DNA from 3 places in the Pseudoalteromonas sp. SR44-8 genome. Region 2 is predicted to be linked to each of the others. Evidence: predicted binding sites of a transcription regulator. Region 2 holds the regulator's gene; each other region holds the start of a gene.

Region 1 (6,727 bases), on a different contig from region 2:
ATGCTCATTACAATTAATGGCGCGGTTGCGAAAATCGTTTGTGCAATGGCTGGATCGGTATATTTAACTGCGCCAAGTTGAAGCCATAAACCAAGGAAAGTGCCTAAAAACACAGCCGCAAAAAACCATTGTTTGCCGCTAATTCCCCTTAGAGTTAGTGCTTGTTTAAATTCACTGCTTTTAAACACTGCAACAACTAAGGCCACAGTCATCGTACCTGCTGCTAATCTAATTAATGCCGCCCATAAGCTACTCATATGCTCATTATTGAGTGCGCCTTTAGACATCACCATACCGAGCGCTTGGCAGATAGCAGCTGCAAGGGCACATAAAACACCTTTGCGATAAAGTTGATGATCAACCTGTGGCAATGTTTTTTCAGGCTTGATTGCTATTACTACGCCAATGGTTGTAAGTACAATACCGCACCATGCAAATGGCGATAAATAATGATTTAATAGCAGGATATTAAAAACCCCCACAAGGGCTGGAGCAAGGGACTCAATAACTAACGTGCGAGCAGGGCCAATATTTCGCAGCGCAGTAAAATAGGCGCTATCGCCAATCGCAATCCCAATCACCCCGCCAGCAATTAGCCAAAGCCAGCTTGTCGGATGATGTGGTAGTGCAGCGTCTTGAGTAATCGCAATAGTCACTAACATCATGGCACTTGCTAACACGCCTTTACTGATGTTTAGCTGCATAGGCGTTAAGTGATGGCTAAAACCTTTATATAAAATGGTCGAAAGCGCCCAAACAATAGCTGCTAATATAGCAAAAAGTTCTCCTAAGCCTAGCCAATCAATCACGTTTACCACCTTAAAATAAAATCAACAGGCGCATTATGGCGAGCGGTTTTTAGAATGCAAAAGAATAGTTAAAACAAACTCATTTGGACATCTAAACATCTAGAGGTTGAAATTTCCAGCTATCCGTTCATAATTAGCCATTGGTTAATTATGCCTTGGAGATGAGTATGCCTATTACCGTTAAAGATGAATTGCCCGCAATTGCGAAGTTACGTCAAGAAAACGTATTCGTAATGCCAAAAAGCCGCGCTAAAACCCAAGAGATCCGTCCGATGCGCTTGGCGATTTTAAACTTAATGCCTAATAAGGTAGAAACCGAGGTGCAATTTATTCGTTTGCTCGCTAATTCACCCTTACAAGTGAATGTAGAGCTTCTACGTTTAGACACTCATCGCAGCAGTAGCAATTCAGAGCAGCATTTAGACACTTTTTACCGTTATTTCTCTGAAGTGAAAGACAACAATTACGATGCATTACTCATTACCGGCGCACCATTGGCACATTTAGAATATGACGATGTAGCCTACTGGGATGAACTAAAAGTAATTTTAGATTGGGCGGAGCAGCATGTAACCTCAACATTATTTTCGTGTTGGGCGGCTCACGCGGGTTTATTTCATCATTATAATCTAAAGCGTGAACTAAAAGAAAATAAGCTCTGTGGCGTGTTTACCCATAAGTGTTACTTTGAACATGGAGCCTTAACGCGTGGTTTTGACGATACCTTTGTAGTGCCGCACTCGCGTTATGGTCATATTGATATTGAAAAAATTAACGCTTGTGATGACTTAGTTGTGCTGGCAGGTTCAGAGCAAGTAGGCGCTTACTTAATAAAAAATAAATCCGGCAGCCAAGTGTATATTACCGGGCATCCTGAGTATGATGCAGACACTTTAAAAGGCGAATATCAGCGCGATTTAGAAAAAGGCCCTGATGCGCCATTGCCTGAAAATTACTTTCCAGAGAACAACCCAGCTAACGAACCGTCGAAAACTTGGCAAAGCCATGCCTTTTTACTGTTTTCGAATTGGTTAAATTATTATGTGTACCAAACCACACCCTATGATATTAATTTAGTTAGCCAAGCCGTAAGGACTAACAACTATGCCGAATAATTTAGAAAACAAAAGCGCCGAGTTAATTGAAGCGTTAAAACAGCGTATTTTAATTCTTGATGGTGCTATGGGTACCATGATCCAAGAACACAAATTAGAAGAACACGATTACCGTGGCGAGCGCTTTAAAGACTGGCATGTGCTAATTAAAGGTAATAATGATTTATTAAGCATTACACAACCAAAAATTATTGCTGATATTCATCGTGGCTTTTTAAGTGCAGGTGCCGATATTATCGAAACCAACACCTTTAATTCGACTACAATTTCGATGGAAGATTACGATATGGCCAGCATCAGCCGTGAAGTAAACTTAGAGTCAGCTAAATTAGCACGCAGTATTTGTGATGAGTTTACTGCTAAAAATCCAGCTAAACCACGCTATGTTGCGGGTGTTTTAGGGCCAACCTCAAAAACCTGTTCAATCTCACCGGATGTGAACGACCCCGGTTATCGCAATGTCACGTTTGATAAGTTAGTCACCGCGTATGTTGAATCAACCCTTGCTTTAATGGAAGGTGGTGTTGATCTCATTTTAATAGAAACAATTTTTGATACGCTTAATGCAAAAGCGGCTTCATTCGCGGTTGAAGAAGCGTTTGAACAAGCAGGGCGCAAGTTGCCTGTGATGATCTCTGGCACCATAACCGATGCCTCGGGCCGTACGCTGTCAGGGCAAACCACCGAAGCATTTTATAATTCTATTCGTCATATAAAGCCAATTTCAATTGGCTTGAACTGCGCGCTAGGTCCAGATTTATTGCGCCAATATGTAGAAGAACTATCGCGTGTTTGCGAAACCTTTGTCTCTGTTCACCCCAATGCTGGTTTACCGAACGAGTTTGGGGAATATGATTTAGAAGCACCTGAAATGGCTCAAGAAATTATCGATTGGGGCAAGTCTGGCTTTATCAATATTGTTGGCGGTTGTTGTGGTACCACACCTGCACACATCAGGGCATTTTCGAAAGGGCTTGAAGGTGTTAAACCTCGCCTATTGCCAGAGCTTGAAGTGCGTATGCGCTTATCAGGCCTTGAAGCGTGTAATTTAAACTAAGGTAGCCGAGATGACACAAAAAATAGCAGTATTTACCAACGTTGGCGAACGTACCAATGTGACCGGCTCAGCCATGTTCAAACGTTTGATCATGGAAGAAGATTACGAGAGTGCGCTTAATGTTGCCCGCGAGCAAGTAGAAAACGGCGCACAGGTTATTGATATCAACATGGATGAAGCCATGCTGGACTCAAAAGCCGCCATGGTGAAGTTTTTAAATTTGATTGCCTCCGAGCCTGATATTTCTCGCGTGCCAATTATGGTTGACTCTTCTAAATGGGAAGTCATTGAAGCGGGCTTAAAGTGTATTCAAGGCAAGGCAATTGTAAACTCAATCTCGCTAAAAGAAGGTGAAGAGCCATTTATTCGCCAAGCTAAAATTATTAAACGTTTTGGCGCCGCTGCAGTGGTTATGGCGTTTGATACCGACGGCCAAGCAGATACAGCCGATCGCAAGTTTGAAATTTGTCAGCGTAGTTACCGCATTTTGGTGGATGAAATTGGCTTTGCGCCAGAAGATATTATTTTCGATCCCAACATCTTTGCGGTAGCAACTGGTATTGAAGAGCACGACAACTACGCAGTTGAATTTATTGAAGGTACACGTCGCATTAAGCAAAACTTGCCACACTGTAAAGTGTCGGGCGGGGTGTCGAATGTATCGTTCTCGTTTCGTGGGAATAACCCCGTGCGAGAGGCTATTCACTCAGTATTTTTATATCACGCAATTCAAGCGGGTATGGATATGGGGATTGTTAATGCAGGGCAACTCGCTGTGTATGATGATATTCCAGCAGAGCTGCGAAAAGCTGTTGAAGACGTTATTTTAAATACCGACCCAGGTGCCGGTGAACGCTTAGTAGAGTTGGCACCAAAATACTCTGGTATGGCGCAAGCAGAACGCGTAGAGGATTTAGAATGGCGCACATGGCCAGTTGAAAAGCGCCTTGAACATGCTCTTGTTAAAGGCATTACTACCTTTATAGATGAAGACACCGAAGAATGCCGCGCTGCTGCCGATAAGCCTATTCATGTGATTGAAGGGCCGTTAATGGACGGCATGAACGTGGTAGGCGATTTATTTGGCGCAGGTAAAATGTTCTTACCGCAAGTCGTTAAATCAGCGCGAGTGATGAAGCGCGCAGTGGCCTACCTAGACCCTTACATTGAAGCTGAAAAAGAAGAAGGGGCTACTAACGGTAAAATCGTGATGGCCACCGTTAAAGGTGACGTACATGATATTGGTAAAAATATTGTTGGCGTAGTACTGCAATGTAATAACTATGAAGTTATCGACTTAGGCGTAATGGTGCCTGCCGATAAAATACTGCAAACCGCGATTGATGAAAAAGCCGATATTATTGGTTTATCAGGGCTGATTACACCATCGCTTGATGAAATGGTACATGTTGCCAAAGAAATGAAGCGCCGTGGTTTTGAACTACCGCTATTGATTGGTGGCGCGACTACCTCAAAAGCGCATACTGCCGTTAAAATCGAGCCACAATATGACAAAGGCGTGGTTTATGTAAATAACGCCAGTCGCGCTGTAGGCGTGGTTTCTAACTTATTGTCGAAAGAGCATAAAGCTGAATTTTTAGCAAAAACCAGCGCTGAATATGTCAAAGTACGCGAGCAGCAAGCACGCAAAAAACCACGTTCAAAACCGGTTACTATTCAACGTGCCCGCGACAACGCCGCCAAGCTTGATTGGGATAATTACACTCCACCGGTGCCGAAAAAGCTGGGCGTGACAGAGTTTAAAAATGTCTCGATAGCCACTTTACGACAATACATAGACTGGACGCCGTACTTTATGACCTGGTCAATCGCTGGTAAATACCCACGTATCATGACCGATGAAGTGGTTGGCGAGCAGGCGCAAAGCTTATTTAAAGACGCTAACGACATGTTAGACGATCTTGAAAAGTCAGGCAGTTTGCAACCGCTTGGCGTAATTGGTTTATTCCCAGCTAATCGCGTGGGTGACGATATTGAAATATACACAGACGAAACTCGCGCTGAACTATTAACCACATCGTGCCATTTACGTCAGCAAACAGAAAAAACCGACTTTGCTAACTACTGCTTAGCTGATTATATCGCCCCGAAAGGCACGCCTGATTACTTTGGTGCATTTGCTGTAACAGGCGGTCTTGAAGAAGACGACTTAGCTGATGCGTTCGATGCACAGCAAGATGACTACAACAAAATAATGGTAAAAGCGGTGGCAGATAGACTCGCCGAAGCCTTTGCTGAGTACTTACACGAACAAGTGCGTAAAGAATATTGGGGTTTTGCCCCAGACGAAAACCTTGCGAATGAAGATCTTATTCGTGAAAACTATCAAGGTATTCGCCCTGCACCCGGTTACCCAGCGTGTCCAGAGCACACTGAGAAGAAGAAAATCTGGCAACTACTCGACACTGAAAAGCGCATTGGCATGCAGCTCACCAGCTCATACGCCATGTGGCCCGGTGCTGCGGTATCAGGCTGGTACTTCTCTCACCCTGAGGCTAAATACTACGCCGTAGCGGCAGTACAAAAGGATCAGGTTGAAGACTACGCTAAACGTACCAACATGACGCTGGAAGAGGCCGAAAGGTGGCTGTCGCCTAATTTGGGGTATGAGCCGGAATAGGGCAGCTTTAAGCGGTAAGTGATAAGTAAAAACGAGTCAAATTAGGCTCGTTTTTTTATGAATAATAATTGTATAAGCTGGTGATTTATTACCTTTGTTTGGTGGAGTTATTCAATGATGCAATTTAAGTCATGTTGGTAGGGGATAAGTCACTAAAATAGCATTATGAATTTATCTAGGCGTAAACTTATAATGATTCGCAACGACTTAAAAACTGTAATTATAACTGTAGGTATAAGGGGATTGTTTCTTGTCTTTGACTTTTACCTAACGCCTAGTTTCTTTACGTCTCCTTATTAATCAATATTTTAACTAAAGGGCTACACATGAAGTTTCTAAATCTCACTTTACTGTGCTTATCTCTACTTTTCGCATCAAATACGTTTGCGCTTGAGCAGCAGTATCATCAAAATATTTCATCTATTATTGCCGCGTTTAAAGATGATGATAAAGCGGCGGTTGCTGCGCTGGTTAGTTATCCGTTAAAGCGCAGCTATCCAGTGCCTGCTATTAATAATCAAGCTGAGTTAGTCGAACGTTTCGAGCAGGTATTTGATCCGCAGCTGATTGCACAGATTGCTAATTCAAATATCGATACTGACTGGGATAAGGTGGGCTGGCGCGGCATTATGCTAAATAGTGGCATCGTTTGGGTTGATAGCAACGGTAAAATTATCGGTATAAATTACCAAACAGCCAAAGAGCAGTTGCTAGCGAAACGTTTAATAGCAGCTGATAAACAAGCGCTGCCCCCAAGTGTTAATACTTTTGCAGAGCCTATTTTAGATTGGCAAACGGCTAAATTCCGTATTCGTATCGATGACTTAGGGGATGGAAACTTCCGCTATGTATCGTGGAGTATTGATAAAAAACTCAGTGATAAACCAGATATTGTTTTAGTTAATGGCGATATAAAGTTTGACGGTAGCGGTGGTAACCATAGCTACACATTTAACAATGGCCGTTACAGCTATGTATTACAAGTTACAGTGATCGGCTGTGATACCTCGCCACCAGGTTGGCTTGAAGTATACAAAGACGATAAGCGTATTTTGTCTCAGGATATTATAAACACTGGAAGTTAAAAGTTAATTATCTTAGATGC
Region 2 (6,727 bases):
GCACTTTGTGTTCGTAATCGAGTTCGCTGATACGTGTCAGTAAATCAGCTTCTTGGTAATCTATTGCTTCGTTTTGCCACTGTGACTGCCATTGCTCAAGCACGATACCACTTGGGCTGAACAACATAGAGCGCGAGCGTAATAAACCAACCAGCTTAACGCTGAAGTGTTGCTGCAAACGATTAAGCTGCTGACTTAGTTGCTCAATAAATACTTCACCAACATTACCAAGGCCAGCAACAATAATGGCAAGCTCTTGGCCTTTGTTAATCAACTTATCATGCAATAAGGTCAATACATCACTATCAATAGATTGATCCGTTAGTAGTAATATGTAGTCTGCGTCTTGATGGCTAAAGCGCGGCACTAAACTTTGCTCACTAAGCACTTGCGTTGCTTGTTCAAATAATTGCGCTACATCATTTCGTGGCGCCACAACAGCGCAACCATGTAAGTTCGACTCAATAATATTAGCGCGCCCTTGCAAATGACTCACCACCTGATGAGTCGCTGCTGCCGGCACTAGTAAGTAGGTATCGCCGTTTTTAATAAAATGATGCAAGCTGTGTTGAATAAGCTGACTTAATTCGCCAATTTCACCGCCACGCAGCTGATCAATACGCAGTAAATCAATATTTTCTAAGGTAGTGATAAAACGCTTAGCTTTGCTGTAACCTTCTTTGACAATTTCTGTCGCGCTAGCTTCGCTGTCGTAACTACTGCGAACGACTAATTTGATATCAGTATTTTTTAATGGCGAGAGAGTTTTAGCATGTAACACTGGGTTGCCCAAACGCGCCAGTAAGTTTGCTTGGCCACGACATACTTTAGAATACTTAATCGCTTTTTTTACTTTACGAGGGTCGGTACTAAACACCCCTTGGGTATCAGTCCAAATTGATACCTGACTAGCATGACAATAACTGCTTAACAAAGTCGCGCTGTAATCACTGCCATTGCGCCCCAAAGTAACTGTATTTGCTTGGCAATCAGCGGCTATAAAACCAGTAACAATATTAATGCAATTGGCTGAAATTAACTCGGCACAGGCTTGTTGATTTTTTTGATGTAATAATTGCCCATCATTAAGGGTAAACAATTGACGAGCATCAACATCTTGAGCTGCAACATTTAACTGTTTTAAATAGCTAGCCAATAATCGTGCCGACCAAACTTCACCGTGAGCAAGCAATGCGGCTTCCTGTAAGCTTTGCTGTTGAGTTTGCTGTGCAATTAAGGCTAGCTCTTGTTCTAATACGTTTAATGCCGTATGTCGCGCTGCTGGACTCAATAACTGCTCGATCAAAGTACGTTGATGATTATCAAGCTGCAATAAAATATCACTCACTGCCTGTTGATCACCTTGCTGGTAACTCTGCCATAGCGTAACTAACGTATTAGTAGTTTTACCGGCTGCGGATACCACCACACAATCACCGGCTTCCGTATGGGCTAGAATAATATTTGCTACGGCCTGATAACGCTCTGCAGAACTAAGGCTAGAACCACCAAATTTATGAACTATATTTACCATTTTTTATTACCACAAAGCCGTATGTGCAGGAGTCAGTTTAAATGAGCTTGATTGCTCATCATCTTGTTGTTGAACAGAGGAAGCGATTACTTTTGCGCCGTGCTGAGCTTGACCTGGTTTCACTTTATTGAATACACGATCTAAGTCAGCGATTAAATCTTTTACATCTTCAATGCCCACCGAAATACGGATCAGGGTATCACCTACTCCCGCAGCAAGACGAGCAGTTGCCTCCATACCTGCGTGGGTCATAGTTGCAGGGTGACAAATCAAACTCTCAACCCCACCTAATGACTCAGCTAAGCTAAATTCTTCTAAGCTGGTCAAAAATTCTGCAGCATCATTAATATCACCTTTGATATCAAAGCTTACCATGCCACCAAAACCACGTTGCTGCTGTTTAGCGAGTTCATGCTGTGGATGAGATACTAATCCAGGGTAATATACTTGGCTTACATAAGGGGAGTTTTCTAGATATTGGGCAATAATAAAGGCATTTTCTTGATGCTGACGTAAACGAACATTCAAAGTACGTAAACCACGTAACGTTAAGTAGCTATCAAACGGGGCACCGGTAATGCCAATGTTATTAGCCCACCAAGCAAGCTCATCACCCAACTCTTGGGTAGCGGCGATCACCGCACCACCAACAACATCTGAGTGACCGTTAATATATTTAGTGGTCGAATGCACCACAATATCAACACCAAACTCAATTGGGTTTTGCAAAGCAGGTGATAAAAATGTGTTATCGGCACCAACCAACGCACCGCACTGCTTAGCAATCGTGGTGATCGCTTTAATATCGGTTAACCGTAAGATAGGATTACTCGGTGTTTCAATCCAAATTAGCTTTGGTTTTATCTCAAGAATTTTTTGATGATTTTCAGATTTAGTTAAATCTAAAACCACTAACTTTAATAAGCCACGCTTTTCAAGTGAGGTGAATAAGCGGTAACTACCGCCATAGCAATCATGTGGGATCACTAAGGTATCGTCACTGTTTAGCAGCTGAGTAGCTAAATGCACCGCAGCCATGCCCGTTGCAGTGATAATCCCCTTAGCGCCACCTTCAAGCTTAGCGAGCGTTTCAGCGAGTAAATCACGGTTTGGGTTGCCGCTACGGCCATAATCATATTGGCGCTTTTTATCAAAATCAGCAAATGAGTAGGTGGTCGATAAATGAATGGGAGGCACAACCGCGCCGTGATGTTTATCTGCATCAATACCATTGCGTACTGCAATGGTTGCTTTATTCTTTTGACTCATACCGTCACCTACAATTAAATGGATGTTTAGACGTCTAAAAGGTTAGAGGATCAAATTTAATAAGTCAAAGCATTTATGCGGTTTTAGCCGCAAGATTAGAAGTAAAAACATTTAAGCCGCTAGATGGCTAAAAAACAAGTATTTGACTATCTTTTTTAACACGATAGAATTTCGCCATCTTTGCGCTGCAAAAGGTCGCGCAAACAATTAACAACCTGAGGCAACGATACATCCTATGGCTAAATGGAATGGTGAATATATTCACCCATACGCAGAACACGGGAAAAAATCAGAACAAGTTAAAAAGATCACCGTTTCGATCCCGCTAAATGTATTAAAAGTTTTGACTGATGAGCGTACTCGTCGTCAAATTAATAATCTTCGCCATGCAACAAATAGCGAATTACTTTGTGAAGCATTTTTACACGCATTTACTGGCCAACCACTGCCAAACGATGAAGATTTACGTAAAGATAATCCAGAGAAAGTGCCTGAAGAAGTGAAAAAAATCATGCTTGAAATGGGTCTCGAAGTACCTGTACTCAACGAAGATTAAGTTATCATTTGTATATATTCCTGCTTCAGGAATGGGCTACAAAAAAACCTCAGTAACGTAAGTTACTGAGGTTTTTATTATTGTGCCATTACCAATTGCAGCTAAGCAGCTACTCCATGTAGTTTTCCGGCATATCAATTTGTGCAACACCAGAATCAATTGCCGCTTGCGCTACTGCTTTGGCAATGCGCGGTAATAAACGCGGATCCATCGGTTTTGGAATAATATACTGCGCACCAAATTCAAGTGTCTCAACACCCGCCGCTTTTAATACTTCCGCTGGTACTGGTTCTTTAGCAATGCTACGAATAGCGTCAACCGCAGCAATTTTCATTTCATCATTAATTTTGCTTGCACGCACATCTAGCGCACCACGGAAAATAAATGGGAAACACAGCACGTTGTTAACTTGGTTTGGATAATCTGAACGACCCGTTGCCATGATTAAATCATCGCGAGCACCATGAGCAAGCACTGGTGAGATTTCTGGATCTGGGTTTGAACAGGCAAACACTACAGGTCGATCAGCCATTAGCTTAAGATCGTCAGGAGAAAGTAAATTCGGGCCAGATACACCAACAAATACATCGGCATCAGCAATAACATCTTGCAGTGTGCGCTTATCTGTATTGTTAGCGAATAACTGTTTGTACTCGTTTAAATCATCACGACGAGTATGAATAACGCCTTTACGATCTAACATGTAAATATGTTCACGCAATGCGCCACACTTGATCAGTAGCTCCATACACGCAACCGCTGCGGCACCGGCTCCTAAACAAACGATAATCGCATCTTCGATTTCTTTGCCTTGTACTTCAAGTGCGTTGATCATACCAGCAGCCGTTACAATCGCGGTACCGTGTTGATCGTCGTGGAACACTGGAATGCTACAACGCTCGATCAATGCTTTTTCTATTTCAAAACACTCTGGCGCTTTAATGTCTTCTAAGTTAATACCGCCAAACGTATCAGCGATGTTAGCAACTGTATTGATGAAATCTTCGGTGGTATTGTGTTTCACCTCAATATCTATCGAATCTAGACCCGCAAAGCGTTTAAATAATAACGCTTTACCTTCCATAACCGGTTTTGAAGCCAATGGACCTAAGTTACCTAAACCTAAAATAGCGGTGCCGTTAGTAATAACCGCAACCATATTGCCTTTACCGGTGTATTTGTAGGCATTAGCGGGATCAGCAGCTATTTCACGTACCGGTTCTGCAACACCGGGGCTGTATGCGAGTGCAAGATCCTGTACGGTTTCAGCTGGCTTTGTAAGCTCAACGCTAATTTTTCCTGGAACGGGGTGCGAATGGTAATGTAAAGCTTGTTCACGAAAGTCTGACATAACGCGATTTTATCCTGCAAGTAAGTTAAGTTGAAAGTGAGAGTAAGCAGTTCTTATATCTTATAGGGAACGATACCTATATTATAATTAAATTCAAGCAATATCAGGTCTATCCTGTTATATGCTATATCCGTTAATTTTATGCGTTTTGTCAGCATTTTTTGCAAAAAAGCTTCAATTTTCGGCTATAAAAACGCCACAAAGCATCAAAAAACCCATCTTAAAATGCTCATTATGCAACGCTTTAAAGCAAAAATAATGGCCCATGACTAAAAACCATCAAAGTAAGACGTTAACAACATTTAACCGCAAAAGACCTAACTTTACCGACAAAAACGTTTAATTTATCGCTTTAACGAGAATGACAATATAGTCAACAAATCACTATTTGTCTGTTATTTACTCGCTATACTGGATATAAAAGTGGGAAATAGTCACAACATAATGAATGCGTAAAGCTGGAGCACTAGAGCAAGAAATAAAGACTAAAAGGCGGTGTTTTTAATAAATAGCAGGCATAAAAAAAAGCACCCTAAGGTGCTTTTTCCGACAAAACAACAAGAATTACTTGCTGCTAAGTGAACCGAAACGCTTGTTAAAGCGATCAACACGGCCACCTGTGTCTAAAACTTTTTGCTTACCAGTGTAAAACGGGTGACACGCAGAACATACGTCTAAGTGAATGTCTTTACACAGAGTAGAACGAGTTTCGAATTTATTTCCACATGAACATGATGCTGAAATTACTTCGTACTTAGGGTGAATACCTTCTTTCATAGAAACCTCTAGTTAAGGCCGCATCGCTCTCCAAACCCGGAGTCTGGCACCATACGTCGTTAAAACAAATTATTTAGGACGCGTATTCTAAGCAACAACCCCACTTGCTACAAGCTTTAAATGTCGTTTTTGCTAATAAAATGAACAAAAGTTTTAAAGAAGATATTTGCAGGTAGGTTTTCAGCCATAATTTTAGTACATTAACTCCCTTATTCGTTCTTGTTTGGGTTGTTATGAGTTTTGTTGAAGTTGCTATAAAAGTACCGTTGCATCGCACCTTTGATTATCGCATTCCAGAGCAACTCGATGGTTTATCGGTGATGCCTAAAGTCGGTGCGCGGGTATGGGTGCCATTTGGTAATCAGCGCAAAGTTGCGGTAGTACTGGCGCTAAAAACCAACACCGATGTGCCGGTTAATAAACTTAAAGCAGTGCTTGAAGTGATTGATGATGAAGCCGTTTTATCAGAGCGACATATCGAATTATTGCGTTTTACTGCGCGCTATTATTGCTACCCACTAGGTGAAACAATTCATATCGCCCTGCCTGGCGCGCTGCGTCAAGGACTGTGCCCAGATAAAAGCAGTATTAGTATGGTGGCACTAACTGAAAAAGGCGCTAAATTACCGTCTTTAAAAGCAAAGAGCCAACTAAGCTTACTCAAACAACTGGCAGATTCGGGTAAATCATCACTTACAGAATTAAAAGCGCTGGGGTTTAGTAAAAAAACTATCGACAGCTTACTTAACAAGGAGCTGATCAGCCAAACGATTGAACACGACAACCAATGGCAACAACAACTTCCCACCGTAGGCACTAAGCCGACTCTAAATAAAGAGCAAGCAGTAGCCTGTACCACCATTAATCAAGCGGTCGGTTTCAATAGCTTTTTACTAGAAGGTGTCACTGGCAGTGGTAAAACCGAGGTTTACTTACAATGCCTTGAAGAGGTTTTAAAACGCGGTGAACAAGCACTCGTACTAGTGCCTGAAATTGGCCTTACGCCACAAACGGTTAATCGATTTCGTCGTCGCTTTCCTGATACGCCGATTATGCTGTGGCATTCAGCACTGACCGATAACGAACGCTTACAAACTTGGCGCTTTTGTGAAAAAGCCAGTTGCGCAATTGTGATTGGTACACGTTCGAGTATCTTTTTACCATTTTTAAAGCTTGGTATGATCATTGTTGATGAAGAACATGACGGTTCATTTAAACAACAAGATACCTTACGTTACCA
Region 3 (6,727 bases), on a different contig from region 2:
TGAGACTGGGATACTGTATCTAGCTCTGCAGCTACGGTACTGGCAGGCATTATTTTGACTTCTTGTTCAAGTACCTGTGTTTGTGTTGTAGTCACAGGAGCTGCTTCGTCAGAGCTCAACGCAAAATAACTCCACGTTAGAACAACACCTGTGATAAATGCTAACAACAGCGAAAATGGATTATTTTTACTCATACTTAATTCCTTTTAAGTTTTTTACTTAGAGCATTGCACTGGTGTGTGATTCGTTTTGCGGCTCATCAACCTCTAAAAAATTCTGATTCATACTTTTCGCTGGACAGGGGCAATTTGGTTTACCAACTATTTTAGCTGGTACGCCTACAACCGTGGTGTGTGGTGGTACGGCGCTCAGTACCACTGAGCCTGCGCCAATTCGGGCGCCCTCGCCGACCTCAATATTGCCGAGCACTTTAGCCCCAGCACCAATTAAAACACCGGCGCGAATTTTCGGATGACGATCGCCTTTTTCATTACCAGTACCACCTAGAGTAACTGATTGTAAAATAGAGACGTTATCTTCAATAACAGCTGTTTCACCAATCACTATACCAGTTGCATGGTCAAACATAATACCATGGCCGACTTTACAAGCAGGATGGATATCAACGCCAAATACTTCTGAGGTACGGCTTTGAATAAAGCGAGCGAGCTCTTTACGGTTTTGTAACCATAAGCAATGGGCGAGTCGATGTGCTTGAATTGCATGGAAACCTTTTAAATTTAATATCACAGTTAAATATGTATCGGCAGCGGGATCACGATCTTTAACGGCTTTTATATCATGGGCAACATAAGTAAGCATTCGATCACATTCAACAAAAGCCTGATCAAATAACTCCCGGATAGTAAATGCAGATACCACAGCATCAGATAACTTATTGGCAACGATAAAACTCAACGCAGACCCTAAACACTCATGATTTAAAATGCATGAATACACATGACTTGCTAATAGAGGTTCACGGGTAACGACTTCTTTTGCTTCGGTGCGGAGCTGTTGCCAAATTTCATGACGCATAGGACGGCCTTAGATTAATACGAAGATAAGCTTTTATGCAGTTTAACGGATTTCAAGTCAGATGTGTTAACGCTGCGGTTATTTGTTCTAGTTATTAGATATAACTAAATTTCAAAATCATTCTTTAATAATCTCATTATAGTTTTACATAATGAGTTACGACAGTAGATAAAATTAACGTGTAGCCATAAAAAATATAAAACTTTAAAATTCAATAACTAAACATCAATGACAGTTATACTGTCATATGACAAAATAACAACTGGCGTAAAGCTGACGGCGTAAAAAATAATAATAAACGCTAAATTAGCATCATCAACTTAATAAGGAATACGATGATGAACAATGACATACTCAATACAAAGAAACTAGGCTATAAATTTTACTTTCAAGATGGCGACGATCAAATAGCCTGCTTTGGCAGTTACTTCACCGGTAAGGAAGAAGTCTATATTAATGATGAGCTAGTTAGTGAAAAGCGAAGTATTAATGTCACAAGTAAACACCAATTTGAACTATCAGGTAATACTTTTAATGTTAAGTTTGAAATGCACAATATTTTAACTGGTAGGCTTGAGTGCTCACTGTTTAAAAATAAAAAGTTAGTTAAAAGCTTAGAGCAAACAACTTTATTTAGTAACCCTAAAAAATCAGCTCTTTTTATTGCTGGATGTTTTGTTGTTGGTTTTACTGTTGGGTATATTATTTCAACATTAGCTTTGGGGAAATAATCATGCAATTAAACCCCAAAACCATAAAAGCATTAAGGCAAAAGCTTGATTGGACTCAACAACAGCTTGCAGATGCCTGTGACGTAAGTTTACGAACTATTCAACGGGTAGAAAAAGAAGGTGCAGCGTCTAAAGAAACCACCATGGCCTTGTGTGCAGTGTTAGAAGTACGTCAAGGTGAGTTAATAAAACTTGAGGAAAATACAGTTTCAGTTGCTCAGACACACACTTTAAATACGCAAAGTATCACAACAATTTTAGCGCTGTCGTCCATTGCCAGCTTTGCGCTTGGCATGATCACCGTGTTTTTAATTATGAAATAAGGAGATTTAAATTATGTCAAAGGAATCGCGAGGACACATCACCTTAGTGCTTATCGTCAGTGCAATTATACTTTTTGGATTAGGTGTAAAAATTGGCGCAATGTTATAAAAATGCCCCAAATTTGGGGCATCTAAATTAAGCTTCTTAGTTATTTAAATGCTCGTTATTCAAACACCTTATCTACAGCAAGTACTTCAATATTTTTCGCTGGTATTGCCAGTTTGTAATTAGCGATTACTTTATCCTCAGCAACTAATTCAGCTGGTTTCTCTGCATTATATACCATAGGGGATGTTTGCTCTGACGCTAGGCGCTTTTGCATATCTTTTCCGTCGCCGGTGATAAACACATACTGAATATCATCCGTTTGTAAGTTCTCTTTTATGACACGATTTACATCAGCTACTGTCAGTTTTTCAAGCTTGCTCGTTACATATTTTACGAAAGTATCGGTGTTGTAAAACTCACTATCTAGCGCATACCCTAATTGACGGTTTTGGCTTGCTACCATTTGCGGCACAAAGTTAATTAAGAAGTTACGCGTTGCGTCAAAGTCTTTTTCTGTCATGCCATTTTTGATTAGCTTATCAAGTTCAAATAAAGCGGTACGCGTTGCAAAATGAGCGTCATTGTTCGAGCGCAGCGGGCGAAGCCATACTTGAAATATTTGCTCAGAGCGGCCTAAGTTTGCATCAGGCTTAGTCTGGAACATACCTCGTGGGAAATACTCAATATACGCGTAATCGCCGTAGTTCATACCGCGGGTTTGACGAATGCGCTCATAAAGATATGAGTTTGAACTGCGGTGCTCGCCAAAGTATGAGCGAACTAACCACAGTGCCGTCCAGTCTTCACTACTACGAATGGTATCAATTGGGAAGCCAAACGATACCGCAGTCGATTGCACTGATTTTTCTACAATTGTAGCGTGATGACCTTTTAGCGCTGGTGCATCAGGAATCGATAAACGACTTTGCTGACCTTTAGGCAAAGCACCTAAATCGCTAAACATGGTTGCTTTAAGTGATTCAGGTACTGCGCCAATTAAACCGACAGTCAGTTTAGCTTGAGTAAATTCTTTCGCATAAAACGCTTTCACGTCATCAAGTGTTAATGCTTCTAAATCAGATAGATCACCGTAGTTATAGCTCTCATATGGGTGACCTTGATACAGCTTATGATAAAGCACTTCTTTACCTAGCTCTTCGTCATTTGAGGCTTTTAGGCCAGATTTTATACCGTCGATGAGCTCTTTCTTAAGGCGTTTAAAGTCATCTTCTCTAAAGCCAGGATTTAGTAACTGCTCACTAACCAGTGCATACCATTGTGCAGCGTTATCTTTATGGACACGCCCTTGTAGCGAAATCATTTCTTTATCTATCTGATAACCAAAGCTACCTGCCAATGGATAAAGTGCCTGTTTAATGTCGTTGTAGCTCTTCGCCTGTGAACCACCTTGAGCAAGCATGGCCGCAGTGAGTGCAGCTACGCCTTTTTGACCTTTAGGATCAGCCGCAGCACCGGTATGGAATAACCAGTTAATATCAATCAATGGCGAACTATTGGTTTTATCTAGCACTTTAAAATGACGCTGTTGCACAGTTTGCTTGCTAGCAACGAGAGTGTTTAAGTCCACTTCTTGTTCAAAGCCAGCCACTTTATCCAGTGCAGACATAGTCACAGTAGTACGACCACTGTCTACAAAATACTTATTAGCAATGTCTTTAATATCTTGCGCGGTGATGCTATCTGCCGTTGCATATAACTGATTGACGACTTCTGGATCGCGCTCAAAATGCATATAACTGGCAAGGGTTGAACCTATAGCTTGTGATGAGTCTAGGCCGTTAATAAAGCTGTATTTAAGATTGGATTTTAAATCAGCTAGCTTTTGGCTATCAACCAACTCAGTGCGAGCTTTTGCGTAGGTGCTATTAATTGCATCACGAGCAACCGCTAAATCAGCCTCATTTTCAACTTTCACAAAAACATGTAATAAGCCGGGATCTTTGGTATCAGGGTTATAGCTAAACATTTGGCTAGCAATTTGTTTATCAACCACTAACTCTTGGTAAAGCTCTGAGTTGGTTGAAAAATAAAGCTGTGACAGTAAATCAAGCGCGGCTCTGTCTTTTTGTTTTGGCTGCCAGGCTGTGCCTTTATAAGATACTAATAACCAATGCCCTGGTAAGCCTTCGTTTTGCTCATGTATATATTTCGCCGCTTGCTGTTTTGGTTCGGTTGGAATATCAGCAACGAAATCGCCTTTTTGCCATTGGCCCCAGTGTTTTTTAACCATAGCCATAGTTTCAGCTGGATCAACATCGCCTACAATCACTAATGACACATATTCAGGTTTATAAAACTTAGCAAAAAACTCTTTACCGTATGCCATTTGATCCGGCATGGCTTCAATATCTTCAAAAAAGCCCATGGTGGTATGTTTATAAGTATGTTTTTCGAATGCTTCATTACGTACTGCAGAAAGTAACTTACGAACCGGGCTGGCATTATTTTTAAGGTATTCGCCTTTAACTGTTAATGCTTCGGTACGAAATTGCTCTTCTGAATAAGTCAGGTTTTGAAAAATATCCGCTTCAATTTCAAGTACTTTATCAAGATGTTGCTTTGAAAAGTTTAAGTGATAGTTAGTGTAATCATTGGTTGTATAAGCGCGATTATCAACCCCAGAATTTTTTAGAATATCAGAATACACATCTTGCGGATATTTTTCAGAGCCTTTAAACATCATGTGTTCAAAAAAGTGTGCAAAACCGGTTTTACCTGCTTCGACTTCATTACGAGAACCGACAGACACTGGAATTTGTAGTGATACCACATCAGGGTAATCAGTTTTCACCACCATAACGCGTAAACCGTTATCAAGCTCTTCTAATAAATAATCTTGTGAGAACACCCGATCATTACTACTGGCAACCGTTGACTGTTCAATCTCAACCTCTTTGACCATGTTTGAGCCGCTGTTATTTGCACAGCCGCTCAGTGCAAGCGTTACCGCAAGGCTCGTTGCTAATAATTTAAATTTCATTGCTATCCCTTGTTAGTTGAATAAATTTCTTGTTTTTAGTCATCCGATTATGCAACAAAGCAAGTCAATATAAGACCCCTGAGGTAATAAATTATGTAAACAGTTGTGTATCAGAGAACTCTTCATTCAGAGCAACATGAATAAAACTCACCTTCGTTGAAAAAGTTTCACTAAAAAAATCTATCTAGACGTCTAAATGGCTGCTATATTATTTGCCATAGACACTAACTTAGCTGGAATGAGGATTATGGCTTTATCACTACAAGAGAAAATTGAAGACACCAATCAGGGTGTGTACTTAATTGGTACAACCCCACCACGTATTGGTACTGATAAAGCGCAGCTTGAAATTATCGCCCAAAAGCTCTTAGCTCGTTTGCATGAAATTGAATACGATGGCGTGATTATTTATGACATTCAAGATGAAAGTAGTCGCACTGAGATGCCTCGCCCTTTTCCGTTCAAGCAAACAGTAGATCCTCGAGAATACAGTAACTTACTACGTAATTTATCGCATCAAGAAGTGATCACTTATAAAAGTGTTGCACAGCGCGGTGTGGCCGAATTTAAACAGTGGTTAAGCGAAACTAAAAACCAGTTTAATTTAAAAAACCTAGTATTAGTCGGTAGTCCATCATCTGACGGGGATATTAAATTAAGCCTGCCTGATGCTTATAAAGTCTTAAGCGAACAGCCTCAAGACTTCTTTTTAGGAGGCGTTACCATTGCCGAGCGCCACGCAAGTAAACGTAATGAACATGAACGCTTACTTGAAAAAACCACGCAAGGCTGTAAATTTTTTATCTCACAAGCTGTGTATAACGCGCAAGCAACCGTGGATTTGATCACCAGTTATGCGCGCAGCTGTAAAGCTCAAGGTATCGAACCTAAACGTATTATTCTAACCTTTACACCCTGCGGCAGTGAAAAAACCTTAGAGTTTATGCAATGGTTAGGAATTTCCGTACCTGATGCAACTAAATGGCGGATGCTTGATTCGCAAAACCCACTGAGTGAATCTGTACGTATTTGCCGTGAAAACTTAGATTTAATACTAAGAAGTTGCGCGCATTTAGACGTGCCACTGGGGTTAAATATTGAAAGTTTAACCAACCGTAAAGAAGAAATTGATGCATCTATTAATCTTTACCGCTTATTAAAAGCGACGATGGAATTAAACTTAGCTGAAAAACAAATTGCGTAAGTATCCGTTTTTATAATTTATCACTCAAAGTAAGCATATCCGTTTGCTTATTTTGAGCTTGATAATAAATACTATATTATGCAATGAATTAATAAGTCACGACTGAGAACGATTATTTGCGTCTTCTGTTTGGTGTTTTTTGCCCTGTAATACGTTTTTTGTCGCGCTCTTTACGTGATTTATTGGTGTTTTTACGGTTGTCTTTTGGCTTTTTATTTGGATCAGGTTCATAGCCAGCTAACCACTGCGGCGTTAGACGAGTATCAAGCAACACTTCAATTTCTTCAAGTAACCACTGCTCGTCAAGGCTGACTAATGACATCGCTAAGCCTTGCTCGCCAGCGCGCCCTGTGCGGCCAATACGGTGGACATAATCTTCAG

The links. Region 2 encodes MetJ, which represses methionine synthesis genes. Its sites were predicted from a motif close to TAGACGTCTAGACGTCTA; they were not measured.
Region 1: the regulator MetJ is predicted to act here: its motif matches at 894-911, upstream of metA (homoserine O-succinyltransferase).
Region 3: the regulator MetJ is predicted to act here: its motif matches at 5,328-5,345, upstream of H5183_RS11985 (methylenetetrahydrofolate reductase).

The regions. Positions count from the first base shown of each region.
Region 1 is NZ_JACJDS010000014.1:31,783-38,509, reverse strand. Features, by position in the region: gene H5183_RS21945 (DMT family transporter) at 1-809, opposite strand, end outside; gene metA (homoserine O-succinyltransferase) at 977-1,924, shown strand; gene H5183_RS08785 (homocysteine S-methyltransferase family protein) at 1,914-2,981, shown strand; gene metH (methionine synthase) at 2,992-5,622, shown strand; gene H5183_RS08775 (hypothetical protein) at 5,949-6,707, shown strand.
Region 2 is NZ_JACJDS010000018.1:79,613-86,339, reverse strand. Features, by position in the region: gene metL (bifunctional aspartate kinase/homoserine dehydrogenase II) at 1-1,534, opposite strand, end outside; gene metB (cystathionine gamma-synthase) at 1,541-2,803, opposite strand; gene metJ (met regulon transcriptional regulator MetJ) at 3,039-3,359, shown strand; gene H5183_RS10925 (malic enzyme-like NAD(P)-binding protein) at 3,469-4,710, opposite strand; gene rpmE (50S ribosomal protein L31) at 5,275-5,487, opposite strand; gene priA (primosomal protein N') at 5,721-6,727, shown strand, end outside.
Region 3 is NZ_JACJDS010000021.1:14,135-20,861, forward strand. Features, by position in the region: gene H5183_RS11960 (hypothetical protein) at 1-194, opposite strand, end outside; gene cysE (serine O-acetyltransferase) at 220-1,038, opposite strand; gene H5183_RS11970 (hypothetical protein) at 1,377-1,769, shown strand; gene H5183_RS11975 (helix-turn-helix domain-containing protein) at 1,772-2,092, shown strand; gene H5183_RS11980 (pitrilysin family protein) at 2,257-5,142, opposite strand; gene H5183_RS11985 (methylenetetrahydrofolate reductase) at 5,390-6,346, shown strand; gene H5183_RS11990 (DEAD/DEAH box helicase) at 6,459-6,727, opposite strand, start outside.